One region of the Pseudomonas sp. CCC3.1 genome, then DNA from elsewhere that is predicted to be linked to it. Evidence: riboswitches for the same ligand, from Rfam matches in the RefSeq annotation. Region 1 holds a riboswitch; each other region holds the start of a gene.
What was found. A riboswitch is a leader RNA that binds a small molecule or an ion and turns the genes downstream of it on or off. The one in region 1 is predicted to bind cobalamin.

Region 1 (4,281 bases):
ATCATCAGACGGCCGCTGCGAAACATCGGGTCATCTTGCGGCGCGCCCCAGCGTTCATTGACCGCTTGCTGATTGGCCTCGGGCAACTGGCTGAACATCGTCCAGTACTCATCCAGCCCCAGGCTTTGATGGCATGGACGCAGGTCAAGGCTGTCGAGGTCGTTACTGACGCCGCCCAGCAAAGCCTGAATCAATGCGGTCCCGGACTCCGGCAACTCGGTGTCCAGCGGATAGCCCTGCACCTGCAAGGCCCGCAGAATATTCAGCGCAGCGGCCGGAGTATCCAGCCCCACGCCATTACCGATGCGACCATCGCGGGTCGGGTAGTTGGCCAGAATCAGGGCGATGCGTTTTTGCGGGTTTGGCACGCGAGCCAGCTCAACCCAGCGCCGCGCCAGCTCGGCGACAAAGTCCATGCGTTCCGGCTGCGCGCGATAGCACACCACATCCGACTGGCTGCGCTCACTGCGCCACGCCAAGTCTTTAAAACTGACCGGACGGCTGATGATTCGCCCGTCCAGTTCTGGCAAGGCAATGTGCATCGCCAGATCACGCGGGCCAAGGCCTTGTTCGCTGTCGCGCCAGCCGGGTTCGTTGTCTTGGGCACAAATGGCCTGAATGACCGGGATATTGCGCCGGAACGGGCGCAAGTGAGGCGCTTCGGGACTGGACTGGGCAAAGCCAGTGGTATTGAGAATGACCCCGGCCTCGACCTCGTCGAGCAGGTCCTGAACCACCGTCAGGCAGCCCGGCTCTTTAAGGCTGGCGACTGCAATCGGCAAAGGGTTAAGCCCTGCCGCTTGCAAACGCTGGCAAAACACATCGACAAACGCAGTGTTGGCCGCTTGCAAGTGCGAGCGATAGAACAGCAGCGCCGCCACCGGCTGCCCGGCGTGCCAGTCAGCCTGCCAGTGCTTGAGTTCGGGGCTGGTGTGCTGCGGGTGATAGATGGCGGTGCGCGGCAAGGTCTGCGGCTCATCCCACGGGTAATCGCGGCCCAGGCATTGGCTGGCCAAGCAGCGATAAAGTTGCAGCGCATTATGCCGCCCGCCCTGACGCAAAAAGTGCCAAAGACGCTCGCCCTGTTCGGCGGGTACAGTGCTCAGCGCACTCAACTCAGGGTCAGGACGGTCATCGCCCGGCACCAGAATCAGCGTCACGCCGCGCTCGGCCAACTGCATCAGGCGCTCAATGCCGTAGCGCCAATAACCAATTCCGCCGTGCAAGGACAGCAGAATCACTTTGGCGTGTTGCAGCACCTGGTCGACGTACAGATCGACCGAGCCATGGTTTTGCACCTGCATCGGGTTTGCCAGACGCAGGCTTGGATAATCTTCAGGCAACTGCTGCGCGGCGTCCGCGAGCAGTGCCAGGCTTGAATCACCGCTGCACAGGATCACCAGCTCGGCGGGGGTTTGGCCTAAGTCGGCAATGTTGTCGTCCGATACAAAGCCACCGGGCTGGGTCCTGAGCAAATGCATGGTTTAAACGCTCAACGCTGTACGCAGGGTGGACTCAAGCAGTGCGGCGTCCAGGTCCTGGCCAATCAGAACCAGCTTGGTGGTGCGCGCCTCATCACTGCCCCAGGCGCGGTCGAAGTGCTTGTCAAAACGCGTGCCCACGCCCTGAATCAACAAACGCATCGGCTTGCCAGGAATCGCCGCAAAACCTTTAACCCGCAGGATGTCGTGCTTGACCACCAATTGCGTCAGGGCGTCCAACAGCACACGCTCCTCTGCTTGTGGCAGCTCAATAGAGATGGAGTCGAAAGCATCGTGGTCATGATCGTCGTGGTCATCATCGCCATCGTGGTGATGGTCGTGGTGGCTGTGACGGCTGTCGATGTGGTCTTCGGAACCGGCGCCCAGACCCAGCAAAATGTCCAGGGGCAGACGACCGCTGCTGGCCTCAATGATTTTCACCGCCGGTGGCAGCTCTTCAGCCACTTCGGCACGCACTTTGGCCAGGTCTTCAGGGTTGATCAGGTCCGCTTTGTTGAGGATCACCAAGTCAGCGCTGGCCAATTGATCGGCAAACAGTTCGTGCAGTGGCGACTCGTGATCCAGGTTCGGGTCGAGTTTGCGCTGGGCATCCACCTGATCCGGGAAGGCGGCAAAGGTGCCCCGCGCCACTGCCGGGCTGTCGACCACAGTGATCACGGCGTCAACGGTGCAGGCGCTGCGGATTTCTGGCCACTGAAAAGCTTGAACCAGCGGCTTTGGCAAGGCCAGGCCCGAGGTTTCAATCAGGATGTGATCGATGTCACCACGACGGGCAACCAGTTCGCGCATCACCGGGAAGAATTCTTCTTGAACGGTGCAGCACAGACAGCCGTTGGCCAGTTCGTAGACGCGGCCGTTGGCTTCTTCTTCGGTGCAGCCGATGGAGCATTGCTTGAGGATTTCGCCGTCGATGCCCAACTCGCCGAATTCGTTGACGATCACCGCAATGCGGCGACCTTGGGCGTTGTCCAGCATGTGGCGCAGCAAGGTGGTTTTGCCCGAGCCGAGGAAGCCGGTAACGATAGTGACGGGGGTTTTGGCCAGTGTTTTCATCGGATGCCCTTTGGCAAAGCGGCGGGCAAACGGGACGACGACCGTCTCATACGAGCGGTAAACATTCGCCACCGGATCACCCCGCCCGGTTGAATTAAGAATCTGACACGAGGCAGGTCTCCTGGCTTACGGCTGGGGGTCTGCCCTAGGCAGCCCCATTCCCTGCGCCTTCCCGCTTACAAGCAGTGGCGTGGCAGGGTAAATGACCGTTTACAGTTGCGGGGGCAGCCGCGGCATACCGCGTTCCCGTCTTAGCTTCGCGTTGCGAAGAACCTCGAACGTGCAAGGCTACGCAGTGCTTTGTAACAGGTCAATGTTAGCGCTGTACTAGAGGCATCCAAGCCCGCAGAGTCGATGCCACCCCTTCGTTCAGCCACCGTTCAGCCAATGAAATCGATTCTTGTTTGGCAATACGTATCAATATGTTACAAATTGACACTATCAATTCGTAACGCGGTGTTCTGCCCATGCTGGTTCCATTTCTGATCATGCTGCGCGAAGGTATCGAAGCCGCGCTTATCGTCGGCATCATTGCCAGTTACCTCAAGCAAACCGGGCGTGGGCAGTGGATGCCTGCGGTCTGGATTGGGGTTTTCCTCGCCGCCGCCTTGTCGCTGCTGGTCGGCGGTGGCCTGGAACTGATGAGCGCCGAATTCCCGCAAAAACAGCAGGAATTGTTCGAAGGCATCGTCGGCCTGATCGCCGTTGGCATTCTCAGCTCCATGGTGTTCTGGATGCGCAAGGTCGCCCGCTCGATCAAGCATTCTCTGCACACCTCTCTCGACCACGCCCTCGCCGGCTCCAAACATCAAGTCACCGCGCTGATTGCCATGGTGTTTTTTGCAGTGGCACGTGAAGGGCTGGAAACCGTGTTTTTCCTGCTCGCGGTGTTCCAGCAAAGCGAAGGTCCGGCCGCACCTCTGGGCGCCCTGCTCGGGCTGATTCTGGCGATCTTCGTGGGCTTTGCTATTTATAGCGGCAGCATGCGCCTGAACCTGGGGCTGTTTTTCCGCTGGACCGGGCTGTTCATTCTGGTGGTCGCCGCTGGCATTTTGGCCAATTCGGTGCAAGCCCTGCACGAAGCCGGGCTGTGGAATCACCTGCAAGACGTGGTCTTCGACATTAGCGCCACGCTGCCGATGGACGGCCCGCTGGGTTCGATCCTGGCCGGGATGTTCGGCTATCAAGACGCACCCACTGTCAGTGTGATCGGCGCCTATGTGATTTATCTGGTGGTGACGTTGGTGATGTTCTTCCGCTCCCCGGCACCGCCCAAAGCCATCCAACCCTCTTCAGTGACGAACTCATAAGGTCCTGCATGTCTACCCCTGCAAGCGGTACACCCCCACGCGCGCTGCGCTGGGCTGTGGCCGGCTCGGTGATCGTAATGATCGCGGCCGGCGGGTTGTTCTACTACGCCTCGCAACTGGCTGCGGCCAAGCGCAAGGTGCACAGCAATGAAATCACCGTAACGATTCACCCTCACAGTTGTGAACCCAACGCCCTGACCGTGCCCGCCGGCTTTAACAGTTTCCGTATCGTCAACGCCTCGGAACGTGCCGTCGAATGGGAAATCCTTGACGGCGTGCTAGTGATCGAAGAGCGCGAGAACATTGCTCCCGGTCTCAGCCAGGTGATCAACGCCAACCTCGCGCCCGGTGATTACGCCATTACCTGCGGCCTGCTCAGCAACCCGCGCGGCACCCTGCACGTCACACCGACCGCG
Region 2 (4,281 bases), 2.0 Mb from region 1:
ACTTCATCAATAGATAATTACGATTTATGGAATAAAGAGATGGAAAAAACTGGCGCCCCCAAAAATAACGACTACCCGCTGGCATCTCACTTACAACGCTTTTGGGATGTCGTTACTCCCTGCAGCCCAGCTTTACGGTGGGCTAATGTGCGGTTTTGAATTTTGTGCATTTTTGATCGCATTAAGCTTCGGAGTCCCTGCAATGGCTGAGAATAAATCGTTTATATGTGTTCATTGAAAAAGCATCTACCACTACCAACAAGGCCGACTGCAGTCCCACACCGACAGCGAGAGTATCTAAAGTCAGCAAGTACTTCAGACTTTTCTTATCTGAGAGACAGCTCCTACATTATTTAGCACTCAATCTTTCTTCTCGTGTATCCCCCGAGAAGTCACAGCCTTAATAAAATCAGTTAGCATTAATTGTCAACAGCACTAATTAACGCTAACTATCGCAAACCAACACATATGAAGGATGGATAATCATGACTGTTGTTAAGAATAATTTCTTTGCTATGTTGCTGCTGTTCTGGGGCTTGGCTGCAGTTGGTCAGGTCTATGCTACTGAACTCCCTGTCGCCAATATAAAATCCCCTGGCGACATCACCATCACAGAAGACAAGTATGCATGCTGTATAGACTCTTTAGGAGGTGGGCGCATTCTGTGATTTAACATTTAACAACGTATAAATGATGCGTAATTCAAGGAGGGTCTGAACGACTCGCAGATTTTTATGGCCTCACTGTCGGAGGTTAAAAAAATTAAGTTCGGTCGAGTAATCAGACCTTTTTTGTTATTGATTCATGATTGTTTCTAGGGGCTGTACGAAATGTTTTCGAGCGAAGGTTAGGCAAGGCGAAAACAGGCGAGGAAGCGGAGTTTACGGGCTGTAAATGAGCATTCCGAGCCTGTTTTCAACGCCGCATAACCGAGCGTAGATACATTTCGTACAGAGCCTAATGTTCGCGCCTTTATAGGGTGATTAACCTGCATTACAGGCCCAGCCCTCAACGCCAACAACCTCAGTAGAGAACAGCTCACAGGCCACCGCTTCGAAAGCAGGCGCAAATCATGTAACAGCAGGGCTCCTTGCTCAAACATCGCCGGCTAATAACAGCGACAGCCGTAAAGGGTAAAAAAGCTACGCCTATGATCCGCTCGACCGCCTGACCGAGGTGCCACCCCGAACACGTCATCCACGATCCGGCGGGCAACTTGCTGGGCCAAAGCCCTGAGGTCCACAGGCACGGCAGCTACGGCAACCTCAGCCACGAAACCTGCCAGGCTTCACCCATACCTTAATAATGGCTTAGCCTTGCGTCCGTTCTGACGGGCTTTAATTGACGCTCCACCCCCAACCCTCTAACCTTCGCGGCTTGTTTCAGGTGCTCTGCAACCCAAGGTTGGCCGAGTGAAACAGGGAAGCCGGTGAGGGCGTGTTTAACCACACAACCGCTTTGATCCCGGCGCTGCCCCCGCAACGGTAAATGAGTCAACATCACGCCCAATGCCACTGTGTTTTATGCACGGGAAGGCGCGTGGTCAGGTGGCGTTTTATGTATAAAAGCGCCCCGCTCATGAGCCCGGAGACCGGCCTGATCCATCCAGCACCCTTGCGGCGGGCGAAGGTGTGTCGTTTTTAATGAATTCTCCCGCCTCCCGTTTGCTTAATTCAGCCCCAACGGAGAGCTGCCATGAATGAATCCCCCGAACGCGACGAACGTCACCTGGCGCGCATGCTGCGCAAAAAAGCCGTTATGGACGAGCGCATTGCCAGTGCCCCTAACGAATGCGGCCTGTTGCTGGTGTTGACCGGCAATGGCAAAGGCAAAAGCAGTTCGGCTTTTGGCATGTTGGCCCGGGCCATGGGCCACGGCCTGCAATGCGGCGTGGTGCAGTTCATCAAGGGCCGTAACAGCACCGGCGAAGAGATTTTTTTCCGTCGCTTCCCTGAACAAGTGCGCTATCACGTGATGGGCGAGGGCTTTACCTGGGAAACTCAGGACCGCCAGCGAGACATTGCGGCCGCCGAAGCAGCGTGGGAAGTGTCTCGCGAGATGTTGCGTGATCCGTCCATTGGGCTGGTGGTGCTGGATGAGCTGAACATTGCGCTCAAGCACGGCTACCTCGACCTTGAGCAGGTGCTGAGTGACCTGCAAGCCCGTCCGCCGATGCAGCATGTGCTTGTCACCGGGCGTGGCGCTAAACCTGAACTGATTGATCTGGCCGATACCGTGACTGAAATGGGTGTGATCAAGCATGCATTCCAGGCCGGGATCAAAGCCCAGAAAGGCATTGAATTGTGAGTGTTGAAGCATGAGAGAGTCGCGTCATTGCCCGGCGGTACTGATCGCCGCGCCGGCTTCCGGTCAGGGCAAGACCACCGTTACTGCCGCCTTGGCCCGATTGCATCGCAATCAAGGGCGCAAGGTGCGGGTATTTAAATGTGGCCCGGATTTCCTCGACCCCATGATCCTGGAGCGCGCCAGCGGTGCGCCGGTGTATCAGGTGGACTTGTGGATGGTAGGCGCCGATGAAAGCCGTCGCTTGCTGTGGGAAGCGGCCGGTGAAGCGGACCTGATTCTGATCGAAGGCGTGATGGGCCTGTTCGACGGCACGCCGTCCAGCGCTGATCTGGCGCGGCATTTCGGCGTGCCGGTGTTGGGGGTGATTGATGGCACCGCCATGGCCCAGACCTTCGGCGCGCTGGCCCTGGGGCTCGCGCGTTATCAGCCAGACCTGCCGTTTGCCGGGGTTCTGGCTAACCGGGTCGGCACGGTGCGTCATGCGCAGTTGCTCGAAGGCAGCCTGACCGAAGGCTTGCGCTGGTACGGCGCGTTGTCCCGCGAGACCGGGATTGAACTGCCAAGCCGGCATTTGGGCCTGGTGCAAGCCAGCGAACTGAATGACCTGGATGCACGCCTCGATGCAGCGGCCAATGCCTTGGCCAGCACCTGTGAGGTAGCGCTGCCACCGGCGGTGGAGTTTGCCGCGCCACAACCTGTCGCCGTTGAGGCGTTACTGGCCGGGGTGCGGATTGCCGTGGCGCGCGATGAAGCCTTTGCCTTTACCTATGGCGCGAGTCTGGCGCTGTTGCGTGAAATGGGCGCCGAACTGGTGTTTTTCTCGCCGATTCGCGACACGCAACTGCCTGCCGCTGACAGTCTGTATTTGCCGGGCGGCTACCCGGAGCTGCATCACCTTGAGCTGTCGCGCAACACCTCGATGCTGGAGGCAATCCGAGCTCACCATCACGCGGGTAAACCGCTGCTGGCCGAATGTGGCGGCATGCTCTATCTGCTGGATGCCTTGACCGACGTCGACGGGCAGCGCGCCGAGTTGGTCGGCTTGCTCAAAGGCGAGGCGACCATGCAAAAACGCTTGGCGGCCCTGGCGTTGCAGGCAGTCGAGATGCCGGAAGGCCTGCTGCGCGGACATACCTATCACCACTCGCTGACCAGCACCGAGCTTGAGCCTGTCGCACGTGGCCTGAGCCCCAATGGCGGGCGCGGTGCGGAGGCTGTGTATCGCGAAGGGCGTATGACAGCGTCTTACGTGCACTTTTACTTTCCGTCCAATCCCCAGGCCATGGCTGCGTTGTTCGCGCCGTGTGCCGTGAAGGTGTCATGAGCGACAACGCATTTAGTTCTGAAGAAAAGGCCGCGGTGTATCGGGCCATTGCTGAACGCCGCGACATGCGGCACTTCAGCGGGGGCAACGTGGCTCCTGAGCTGCTGGCACGTTTGCTGGAAGCCGCGCATCAGGCGCCGAGTGTGGGCCTGATGCAGCCGTGGCGGTTTATCCGCATCACCGACCGCCAGCTGCGGGGCAAGATTCAAGCGGTCGTTGAAGACGAGCGAGTACGCACTGCCGAGGCGCTGGGTGAGCGTTCGGATGAATTCATGACCCTCAAGGTCGAGGGCATCAACGATTGCGCCGAGGTGCTGGTGGCGGCGTTGATGGATGATCGCGAAAAGCACATTTTCGGCCGTCGTACGTTGCCGGAAATGGACATGGCGTCGTTGTCTTGTGCCATCCAAAACCTGTGGCTGGCAGCGCGGGTTGAAGGTCTGGGAATGGGCTGGGTGTCATTGTTCGAGCCGCAGGCGCTGGCAGATTTGCTGGGCTTGCCCGCCGGTGCCAAGCCGCTTGCGGTGTTGTGCCTGGGCCCGGTCGAGGCGTTTTATCCTGCGCCGATGCTGGTGCTGGAAGGGTGGGCGCAAGCACGTCCGCTGAGTGAGTTGGTGTACGAGAATTTTTGGGGAGTGAAGCCATGAGTG
Region 3 (4,281 bases), 120 kb from region 1:
AAACAGGCTCAGTTGTTCGCTCAGGTGGTAATTGCCGCGCAGGTTGAAGACCCAGAACGGCGATTTGCGGTACACGAAATTTGTGTCCGGGTTCAGCAGTTTTTCTTCGGTGCGGTAGTACACCGGCCCGCGCAGAATCCCATTCATACTGACATCCCAATCGCGCTCGCGGCCGTAGGTCAGGGCGATACTCGCCTGGTACTGATACATGCGCTGGATCTTGTCGCGGTACGGGCCGGTCAAGGTCGCCGCTGCCCCCTTGTCGTCCATGTCGAAGTTCCACACGGCGTTGGTGTTCAACCGCAGGATGCGTTCATCACCCAAGGCCAGGGCGCTGGCCAGGTCGTACTGCCATTGCGCTTCAAGACCCCGAATCACCGCGTCGCCATCACCGTTGACGTACTGGCTGATGCTCTGGGTCAGCGGTTGGGTGGTGATCCGGTCCTGAATCCGGTTCTGGAACAACGCCAGGTCGAAGAACTGGTTGTTGTTGGTCAGGGTAATCCCTGTTTCAAATTGCAGGCTGGTTTCCGGCTTGAGATTGGCGTTGCCCAGCGTCTGCGTGCCGCTGGTGGTGGTGAAGTCCGCCGCCAGTTCGCCTGCCAGTGGCGCGCGGAACCCGGTCGAAACCCCTGCGCGCAATTTCACGCCGTGCATGGCTTCGAAGGCTGCGCCAAGGCTGTAGGTGACTTTGTCGAAGTCGCGGGTTTTCTCGTCCAGCAGCGGCATGTAATCGGTCTTGACTGTGCTCGACTGGCCATAGCTGTAGCGCGATCCGGCGCGCAGGGTCAGGCGATCGTCCATCAAGCGCTGGATCACTTCGGCGTACAGCGCCGCGCTGAGGTCATCGGAGTTGATGTCGTAAGGTGCGGCCTGGCTGCTGGTCGAACCATTCACGGCAACACGGAAACGGTCGTTGCGCAGTTTGCTTTTTTCCAGGTCCACGCCGACCAGCAGGTCAGTGCTTGGGGTCAGCAGAAACTGCGGCGTCACTTTCAGGCCATACGCTTCAAGGCGCCGTTCGATATGGTCCTTGCTGAAGCCCGGGCTGCCATTCCCCTGGACTTCCGAACCCCAGTGCAAATCATCGACATCGCGAAAGGCATACACCTGCGAAGACCAGTTCAGCCACTCTGTGGGCTTGGCAGTCCAGTTGGCTTCCACGGACTGGTTATAGCGATTGTCGTAGTTGTTGTAGTCCCACTGTGAACCCCGGAAACCGGCGTCGTAGATGCCGTCAGAACGCACGGTCAAGTCGACCCGCTGATCATCGGACAGCTCGTAGTCCAAGGCCAACAGACCGCCCCGGCGTTTCCACGAGGTGTTTTTTTGCGTGCCGCTCGCGCTGTGATAGTCACTGCGACGGCCGTCATCCAGGCCGAAGTAGTAATCCAACGGTCCGGATGTGCCGCTCTGGTAAACGCTCCCCTGAGCCAAACCCCACGAACCGCCTTGCAAGGTGGCGCCACCGCCCTCGGTGTTACGGCCATTGCGGGTGATGATATTGATCACCCCGCCGATGGCCTGGCTGCCATAGATCACCGACGCTGGGCCACGGATCACTTCAATGCGCGCCACCTGCGCCGGTGACAGCTTGGAAATATTCGCTGTCCCGGCACGACGCCCGTTCACCAGCACCGTGACCTGGCTGCGGTAATCGCGGCCCTGACCATCGGTATTGCCGCCACGGATGTTGATCGAGGTCTGGCCCGGGGTCCATTCACTGAAAAAACCCACGGCGTTCTCGGCCAGCAAATCGGTCAGGTTGCGCGCTGATGAACGTTCGATCTGATCACTGTCGATGACCTGCACGGTGCTGGTCACATCTTTGAGCGACTCACCGGCGCGCGGAGCGCTGACCAGGGTTGAATCCATGTGCAGGATCGACGGGTTTTCAGCGGCGAAAGCCACCAGGCTGCTGCCCAACCACAACGGCAGGGCGCACAAGGAACTGGACAGGGGAAGGTTGCGCAGGTTGGGCATGGAGACGTCCGAAGGCATTTTTATAGGCATTGTTTACGACTGCCAGATCAGGCTGGCGGCGCGTTTCGGGGCACTGGCAAGCCAGCCTCCCGGCACCTTTTGCAGATGATCCTGCAAGTGGCGTTCAAGCAGCCCCTGTGCCGCGCCATCCAGGGCGCCGAGTTTTTCCATAAAGTGCATCAATGCGGCCTCCGGTGAGGCAAACAGCGTGCTGAATGCCCAATCGGTGAAGTGAATCTGGTCGGGTTGCCAGCGGTCCGCAAGTTCGGCCAAGGTCAGTTGGTAGCCGGGGGTCATGTCACTGCGGTGCAGTTGCGGCGGCAAGAAACCGGACAGGCAATAGGTGCGTGGACCTTCCTGAGCAGGCAGGTTCCAGATCAGCGTTTGCGTCGCCAGCGGGCGTACCTGCTGAAGAAATGCTTGAGCCTGGCCATCGTCAACCGGAATGTTGGCGCACAGCACAGTAGCGGCAGGTGCGAGCGCCAAGGCGCCAAGCTCTTGCCAGAGACCATCGTGCAGGCTCAGCCCGACACGCGGTGTTTGCGCAGCCAGTCGCTGGATACTGCCGCGCATGAAGGCGTTGGGCTCAACCACCGTCCATTGGCCACCGGGTGCCAGTAAATGGCGGCCGAGAATTCCCGAACCGGCGCCAATATCCAGCAGTTGCTGTTGCGGGCCTAACAGCTCCAGCAGGCGCCCGCCAACGCGTTCAACATAATTGGAGGCGGCCAAATGCTCGGCATAAAACGCAGCCTCGCGGTCCGGCCAGACAAAAGGTGCACATGAAAGCTGCTGCGTTGGAGGTGTCATGGGGAGCCGTCGGGTTGAGCCTGATCGGACACCCACGGGAGCTAACGCAGAAAAATGACGGGCAGGGGGGATTTTGCGCACGCCAAGGCCTGCATCCGCCCACCGCGGAGTGCCATATGTTGGATCAGGCCGGTCTCCGGGCTCACGAGGGTCATGAAACACTCGCCTTCCCATGCCGAAGCACAGTGGCTATATGAGTGTTTCGCTCGCATACCGTTGCGGGGGCAGCGCCGGATTGGCCCGAAAGGACGTACCGGCTTCCCGTTTCACCCCCAGCGCGATGGCTGAGGACACCTGAAACAGGGGCGCATCTGACCATTCGTCGTCAGATGCGTCAACCTTACGTGTAAAATTTTTCACATTTGGGTTAAGAGGGCAATGTTGTTCACATAAGTGAAAGCGGCCCCTGTAGGAGCGAGCTTGTATCGCGATCTTTTGATCTTTTTAAAAGCTCGCGAGACAAGCTCGCTCCTACAGTTAGTCGTGCGCATCTCTTAAGTGAACAGCATTTGGGGTTAGAAGGGGCTTTTTATCAGGCTTCGCGCCCGGCCTTGTGCCCAGCGCTGAGCGCGCCTTCGATGTAACCGATGCTGTGGCAGTCGCCAATGCTGCTGGCTGACAAGCCCGCCGCTGTCAGTTCATCCAGCAGCGCGGTATCCGGTTGCGCGCCAATGGCCAATACCACCGAGTCAGCCAGGCTGTCGCCCAGTGTCCCGTCAGCCAGTTGGTAGCGCACCCGATTGCCCTCAATGGCTGTCACGCTTGCTCCGGTAATCAACTCGCCCCCGTGCACGCGGATTTCATGCAGCACGCGCCAACGCCGGACGATGGCCAGCTCGCGGCCTAAATGTGTGCCACTTTCAAGCACACAGACCTGACGCCCGCGAGCGATCAGAAACTCTGCCAATTCCAGACCCACCAGACCGCCACCGATGATGGTCACGCGCTTGCCCAGCGGCATCCACACCCGTGACAACTTTTGCATGGCCTCACTGCTGTCGGTGATGCCCGCCAGGCTCCCGGCTTTCATCAGGGTGCGTTGGGTAAAGGACAATTTGCGCTTGGCAATTTCGTCAGCGCGATCACCGGTCATCAAGCGCCGCAGTTCATCGCCGCTCCACACGTGGTCCTGATCGGCACCGGGGATCGCCGGAGCCGCACGTTGCGCACCAACCGCGACCAGCACTTGATCGGCTCCCAGATCGCGCAGCAACGCCGGGCTGGCTTCGGTATTCAGGCGAATGTCGATGGCTGACTGCTGCACTTGCACCCGCAGGTTTTCCAGCAATCGGGCGTTTTCGGCGTAGGCCAGGCCAGCAAAAAACAACGTGCCTCCCAATCGGTCACTGCGCTCCAGCAAGGTCACACGATGCCCGCGCAAGGCCGCTACACGTGCGGCTTCCATGCCCGCAGGCCCGGCACCGATCACCGCGATGTGTTTGGGGGCAGCGGCCGGGCTGATGACGTATTCAAACTCATGCCCGGTCA
Region 4 (4,281 bases), 1.5 Mb from region 1:
CGGCTCCTTGGTGGTCTGGTCGCTCGCGCAAGGGGCCTTTGGCTTGTTCAGCAGCTACGGGCATCTGGTCGGCCTGCGGGTGTTGCTGGGGATTGGCGAAGCGCCGGTGTTCCCCTCGGCGGCCAAAGCCTTGTCCGAGTGGTTCGACACCCAAGAGCGGGGCACGGCCACGGGCTGGGTGTGGTCATCGACCTGCATTGGCCCGTGCCTGGCGCCGCCGTTGCTGACGCTGTTCATGGTGCACCTGGGCTGGCGCGGCATGTTCATCCTGACGGGCGTCATCGGCTTGCTGCTGGCGGTGTGCTGGTTCAAATTCTACAAAAGCAAAGCCGAATACATGGCCGCCACTGGCCGTGCAGAACCGGTGCAAGTGCAACAAAAAAAGGCGCCGAAACTGCGCTGGACGTCACTGTTCAAAGAGCGCAACACCTGGGGCGCGTTTCTCGGCTTTATGGGCGTGATCTATATGATCTGGCTCAACCTGACCTGGTTGCCGGGCTACTTCGAACGCGAACACGGCCTGGACCTGTACCGCACCGCCTGGGTGGTCTCGCTGGCCTACTTGTTCGGGGCGCTGGGGACCATCGTCGCGGGCCGCTGCTGCGACAAACTGGTTGCGCGAGGCATGCGCGTGCTGGCCAGCCGCAAACTCATGGTCATTTTGGGCTTGCTCGGCGGGGCGCTGTTTACCCTGATCGTGGCCTTCACCACCAACGTTGTGGCATGCGTGGTGCTGCTGTGCCTGACCATGTTCTTCATCAACATCTCCAGCGCCACGGCGTGGATGATCGTCAACACCATCGTGCCGTCTGAGCGGGTGGCTTCGTTTGGTTCGATCCAGAACTTTGGCGGCTATTTGGCAGGCTCGATTGCGCCGATCCTCACCGGGTTCAGCGTGCAACAGAGCGGCTCGTTCTCGTCGGCGTTTGTGATCAGTGCCGTGGTCGCCTTGTGCTCGGCGTTCGCCTACTTTGCGCTGCTCAAAGAACCCTCTGCGCCGGTTTCACACCTTGAGGGAGCCCCTGCAACGGCATGAATCACCCTGTAGGAGCGAGCTTGCTCGCGATCTTTTGATCTTTTAAAAGATCGCGAGGCAAGCTCGTTCCTACAAGGGGTCAGGCTTTGTAAGGCTTGTTCGGCAGCAGCAAACGTTCGGCGACGACGCCGAAGATCAGGCCCAGAGCGGTCCACATCACCGCTTGAATGCCCAGCGAGGCGACGCGGAATTTCCACAGCAGCAGGGCTGAGAAGCCGTCCGGTGCTTCATTGAACGTCGGGAACAGAAAGCCCGCGATCGAGACAATCACCAGGTACAGCGCCACGCCCTTGATCGCGCCATTCCACAGGCCCGAGCGGGCAATGAACGTGCGGCCTGCACTGACGGCAATGATCGCGGCGGCCAGCGACACCAGCAGCATCAGGAAGAACAACTGCGTGCGCTTGCCGATGGTGTCCGGGTCGCCCACAGCTGGAGGGTTGGCGGGGTACACCAGCCCCGGCACCAGATACAGCACCACAAACGCGGCCAGGGCCAGCAAGGCGGCCAGGCCACGCGGGCCGACGTTACCGACACGGCCCAGCGAATATGCGAACGCCAAGGCAAAAATGCCGCCCAGCGACACGCTGTACACCAGCACTCCGGTCAGCAGGCCGAACGTGCTCTGCACCTCGCGGCTTACCAGTTCGGGTTCTTCTTCCTCGGCCTCACCATGTGAGTGGGAGTGGCCCATGCTTTCTTCGAAAGCGATAGCGCGATCAATCTCAGGTTCGCCGAACACCTTGGCAAAGCTGAAAGCCAGCAGGCCGGCAATCAGACCGACAAGCATGCCCCTGACGAGTAAACGACCAGTCATGTAGAAGTCCTCGGATCAGTGGCAGGGAAAGCCCAGCAGGTGGCGGCCGTCGTGTACGAATTCGTGAACGTACATACCCTTGAAGACGGCGGTGGCGCCTTGTTCAGCACCGACGAAATAAATCGCCAGCATCAGCAACAGGCCGCCGAAAATCGCCCACGGCAATACATCGCGCAGGGGAATGGCAGGAATGGAAATGTCAGTTTGAGTTGAAGTGCTGTAAGCCATGATGACCTCTGGGATTTCGCGTCCCGGCAAGAGTGCAAAGGCAAAGGAAGATCTGGCTCTCGGCAAGGTGCCGACTACAGTGGCGCGACCGCGTCGGAATTCGACCGACTTCTTTCCTTCGTAACATACCGAAATAACTTTGGCAGTGTACGCTCAAGGGTCAGAGAATACCCAGAGGAATTGATGCTTGGACAGATGTGTATCGGCGGGCACTGACGGCAGCTCCCAAAGCTCTATGGCGCGCGTAAATCTCGTAGCAGTTGCCGAGCACCGCGAGGCTACGTCCGATGGCGAAGCGATCGTAAACCCTAAGTGCAGGGTACAACTGATACCCCGCAGTGCTTGATTTTACGACTGCTGCGCAGCCGGACGTAGCCTCGCGGTGCTCGGCAACTGCTACGAAATCGGCTTGCTGTACACCATAGAATCTCCCACGTTGAGGATGCCGGCGTTTATGGAGTGGTTAGGGGCCGCGCAGCGCCGGCTTTTTGCTCAGGCTCATGCCCGCTGCTGGTTGAGCGCAGCAGCATCAATGCGCCAATCAGTGCCGTACCGGCCAAGAAGTACATCCCGGCGTGTGCGCTGCTGAAATATCCCTCGGCCCAGGTTTTGACTGTTGGCGCCAGAAAACCGCCCAGGTTGCCCAGTGCACCGATCACGGCGATCCCGCTGGCCGCCGCGGCGCCGCTCAAGAAGCGCGTCGGCAAGGTCCAGAACAACGGTTGAACCGTGATAAAACCAGCCGCCGCCAGACAGAACGCGAGGATCACCAATGGCAGGCTGCCGCTTAAGGTCGAGCCGACCATGCCCACGGCTGCCAATGCCAGCATCAGCGCGGCGAAACGGGTTTGCTGGCCTTTGCGATCGGCGTAGCGGGTGACGGCAAACAGCACAATCACGGTGGCAATCCACGGGATCGAGGTGAGCAGGCCGACCTTCAAGCCGATGCCGGTGCCGAGCAGTTCGGCAATCCGCGTCGGCAGGTAAAACAGCACGCCGTACACGCTGACCTGAATCGTGAAGTAGATGAGGGTGAAGTACAGCACCAGCGGGTTGATCAGTGCTGAGCGCCACGAGGACGGGCCTTTGTCGGCTTTGAGCAGTTGCTCTTTTTCCAATTCATGTTCGACGGCGGCTTTTTCTTCAGTGCTCAGCCATTTGGCATCACGCGGCTTGTCGGTCAGGTAAAAGAACGCGAACACGCCGATGATGGACGCGGCGAGGCCTTCGGTGACGAACATCCATTGCCAGCCGGTCAGGCCAAATTGTGCGCTTTCGAGCAGCCAGCCAGACACCGGGCCCCCGACCATCAGCGACACCGGCACCCCAAAGTAGTAAATGCCGTAGGCCGAGCCGCGCTGGTTCTGCGGGAACCAGTAGGTCAGGTACAGCACCACGCCCGGCGACAGGCCCGCTTCGGCCACGCCGAGCAAAAAACGCAGGATGTAGAAGCTGGTTTCGTCGTGGGCAAACATCATCGCCGCTGACACCAGTCCCCAGGTGACCATGATCCGGCTGAGCCAGATACGGGCGCCAATTTTGTGCAGCATCAGGTTGCTGGGTACTTCAAACACGGCATAACCGATAAAGAAAATACCCGCGCCCAAGGCAAATGCAGCGTTGCTCAGGCCGGTGTCGGCCTGAAAGGCATGTTTGGCAAAGCCAATGTTTGAGCGGTCAATAATCGCCATCGCGAACATCAACGCGACAAAGGGCAAGATGCGCCAGCGAATCTTGCTGAGGGCCTGTTTCAAGACAGGATTAGACATAGGGGGCTCCCGTTATTTTTTTTGTGGAGTACAGCGATTAACGATTTTTCAGGGCAGCGCGGGCATAGGCCGCGACAATCACAAAGCAGCCCATCGGCAACAGGTAGGCCACGGCAGTGGAGGAGTGGTCGGCTACCATGCCCATCACGTAGGGCATCAGGGCGCCACCGACGATGGCCATGATCATGAAAGAGCTGCCGCGCTTGGTATGCGCGCCGAGGTTTTTCACGCCCATGGCAAACAGGGTCGGGAACATGATCGACATAAAGAAGAACATCGCCACCAGGGCCACCACCGACACGCCTTCAATGCCCAGTACCACCACCACGCTGAGCGCGACGTTGATCAGGGCGTAAATCAGCAGCAGGCGCTGGGCGTTGACGCGGCCCATCAGCCAGGTGCTGAAGAAGCGCCCAAACATGAAGCTGAGC

Region 2: it holds a riboswitch for cobalamin, as region 1 does, so the genes downstream of both, cobO (cob(I)yrinic acid a,c-diamide adenosyltransferase) here and cobW (cobalamin biosynthesis protein CobW) in region 1, are expected to answer to the same signal.
Region 3: it holds a riboswitch for cobalamin, as region 1 does, so the genes downstream of both, RHM56_RS12410 (class I SAM-dependent methyltransferase) here and cobW (cobalamin biosynthesis protein CobW) in region 1, are expected to answer to the same signal.
Region 4: it holds a riboswitch for cobalamin, as region 1 does, so the genes downstream of both, RHM56_RS06420 (CbtB domain-containing protein) here and cobW (cobalamin biosynthesis protein CobW) in region 1, are expected to answer to the same signal.

Annotation. Positions count from the first base shown of each region.
Region 1 covers NZ_CP133778.1:2,902,598-2,906,878, forward strand. The annotation lists gene cobN (cobaltochelatase subunit CobN) at 1-1,481, opposite strand, end outside; gene cobW (cobalamin biosynthesis protein CobW) at 1,485-2,555, opposite strand; cobalamin riboswitch at 2,649-2,847, opposite strand; gene efeU (iron uptake transporter permease EfeU) at 3,023-3,865, shown strand; gene efeO (iron uptake system protein EfeO) at 3,874-4,281, shown strand, end outside.
Region 2 covers NZ_CP133778.1:874,660-878,940, forward strand. The annotation lists gene RHM56_RS03970 (hypothetical protein) at 486-668, shown strand; cobalamin riboswitch at 1,368-1,615, shown strand; gene cobO (cob(I)yrinic acid a,c-diamide adenosyltransferase) at 1,696-2,307, shown strand; gene RHM56_RS03980 (cobyrinate a,c-diamide synthase) at 2,318-3,631, shown strand; gene bluB (5,6-dimethylbenzimidazole synthase) at 3,628-4,278, shown strand; gene cbiB (adenosylcobinamide-phosphate synthase CbiB) at 4,275-4,281, shown strand, end outside.
Region 3 covers NZ_CP133778.1:2,779,523-2,783,803, reverse strand. The annotation lists gene RHM56_RS12415 (TonB-dependent receptor) at 1-1,983, opposite strand, end outside; gene RHM56_RS12410 (class I SAM-dependent methyltransferase) at 2,017-2,793, opposite strand; cobalamin riboswitch at 2,903-3,106, opposite strand; gene RHM56_RS12405 (FAD-dependent oxidoreductase) at 3,326-4,281, opposite strand, start outside.
Region 4 covers NZ_CP133778.1:1,431,543-1,435,823, forward strand. The annotation lists gene RHM56_RS06410 (MFS transporter) at 1-1,036, shown strand, start outside; gene RHM56_RS06415 (CbtA family protein) at 1,116-1,853, opposite strand; gene RHM56_RS06420 (CbtB domain-containing protein) at 1,869-2,081, opposite strand; cobalamin riboswitch at 2,109-2,237, opposite strand; gene RHM56_RS06425 (MFS transporter) at 2,534-3,850, opposite strand; gene fucP (L-fucose:H+ symporter permease) at 3,888-4,281, opposite strand, start outside.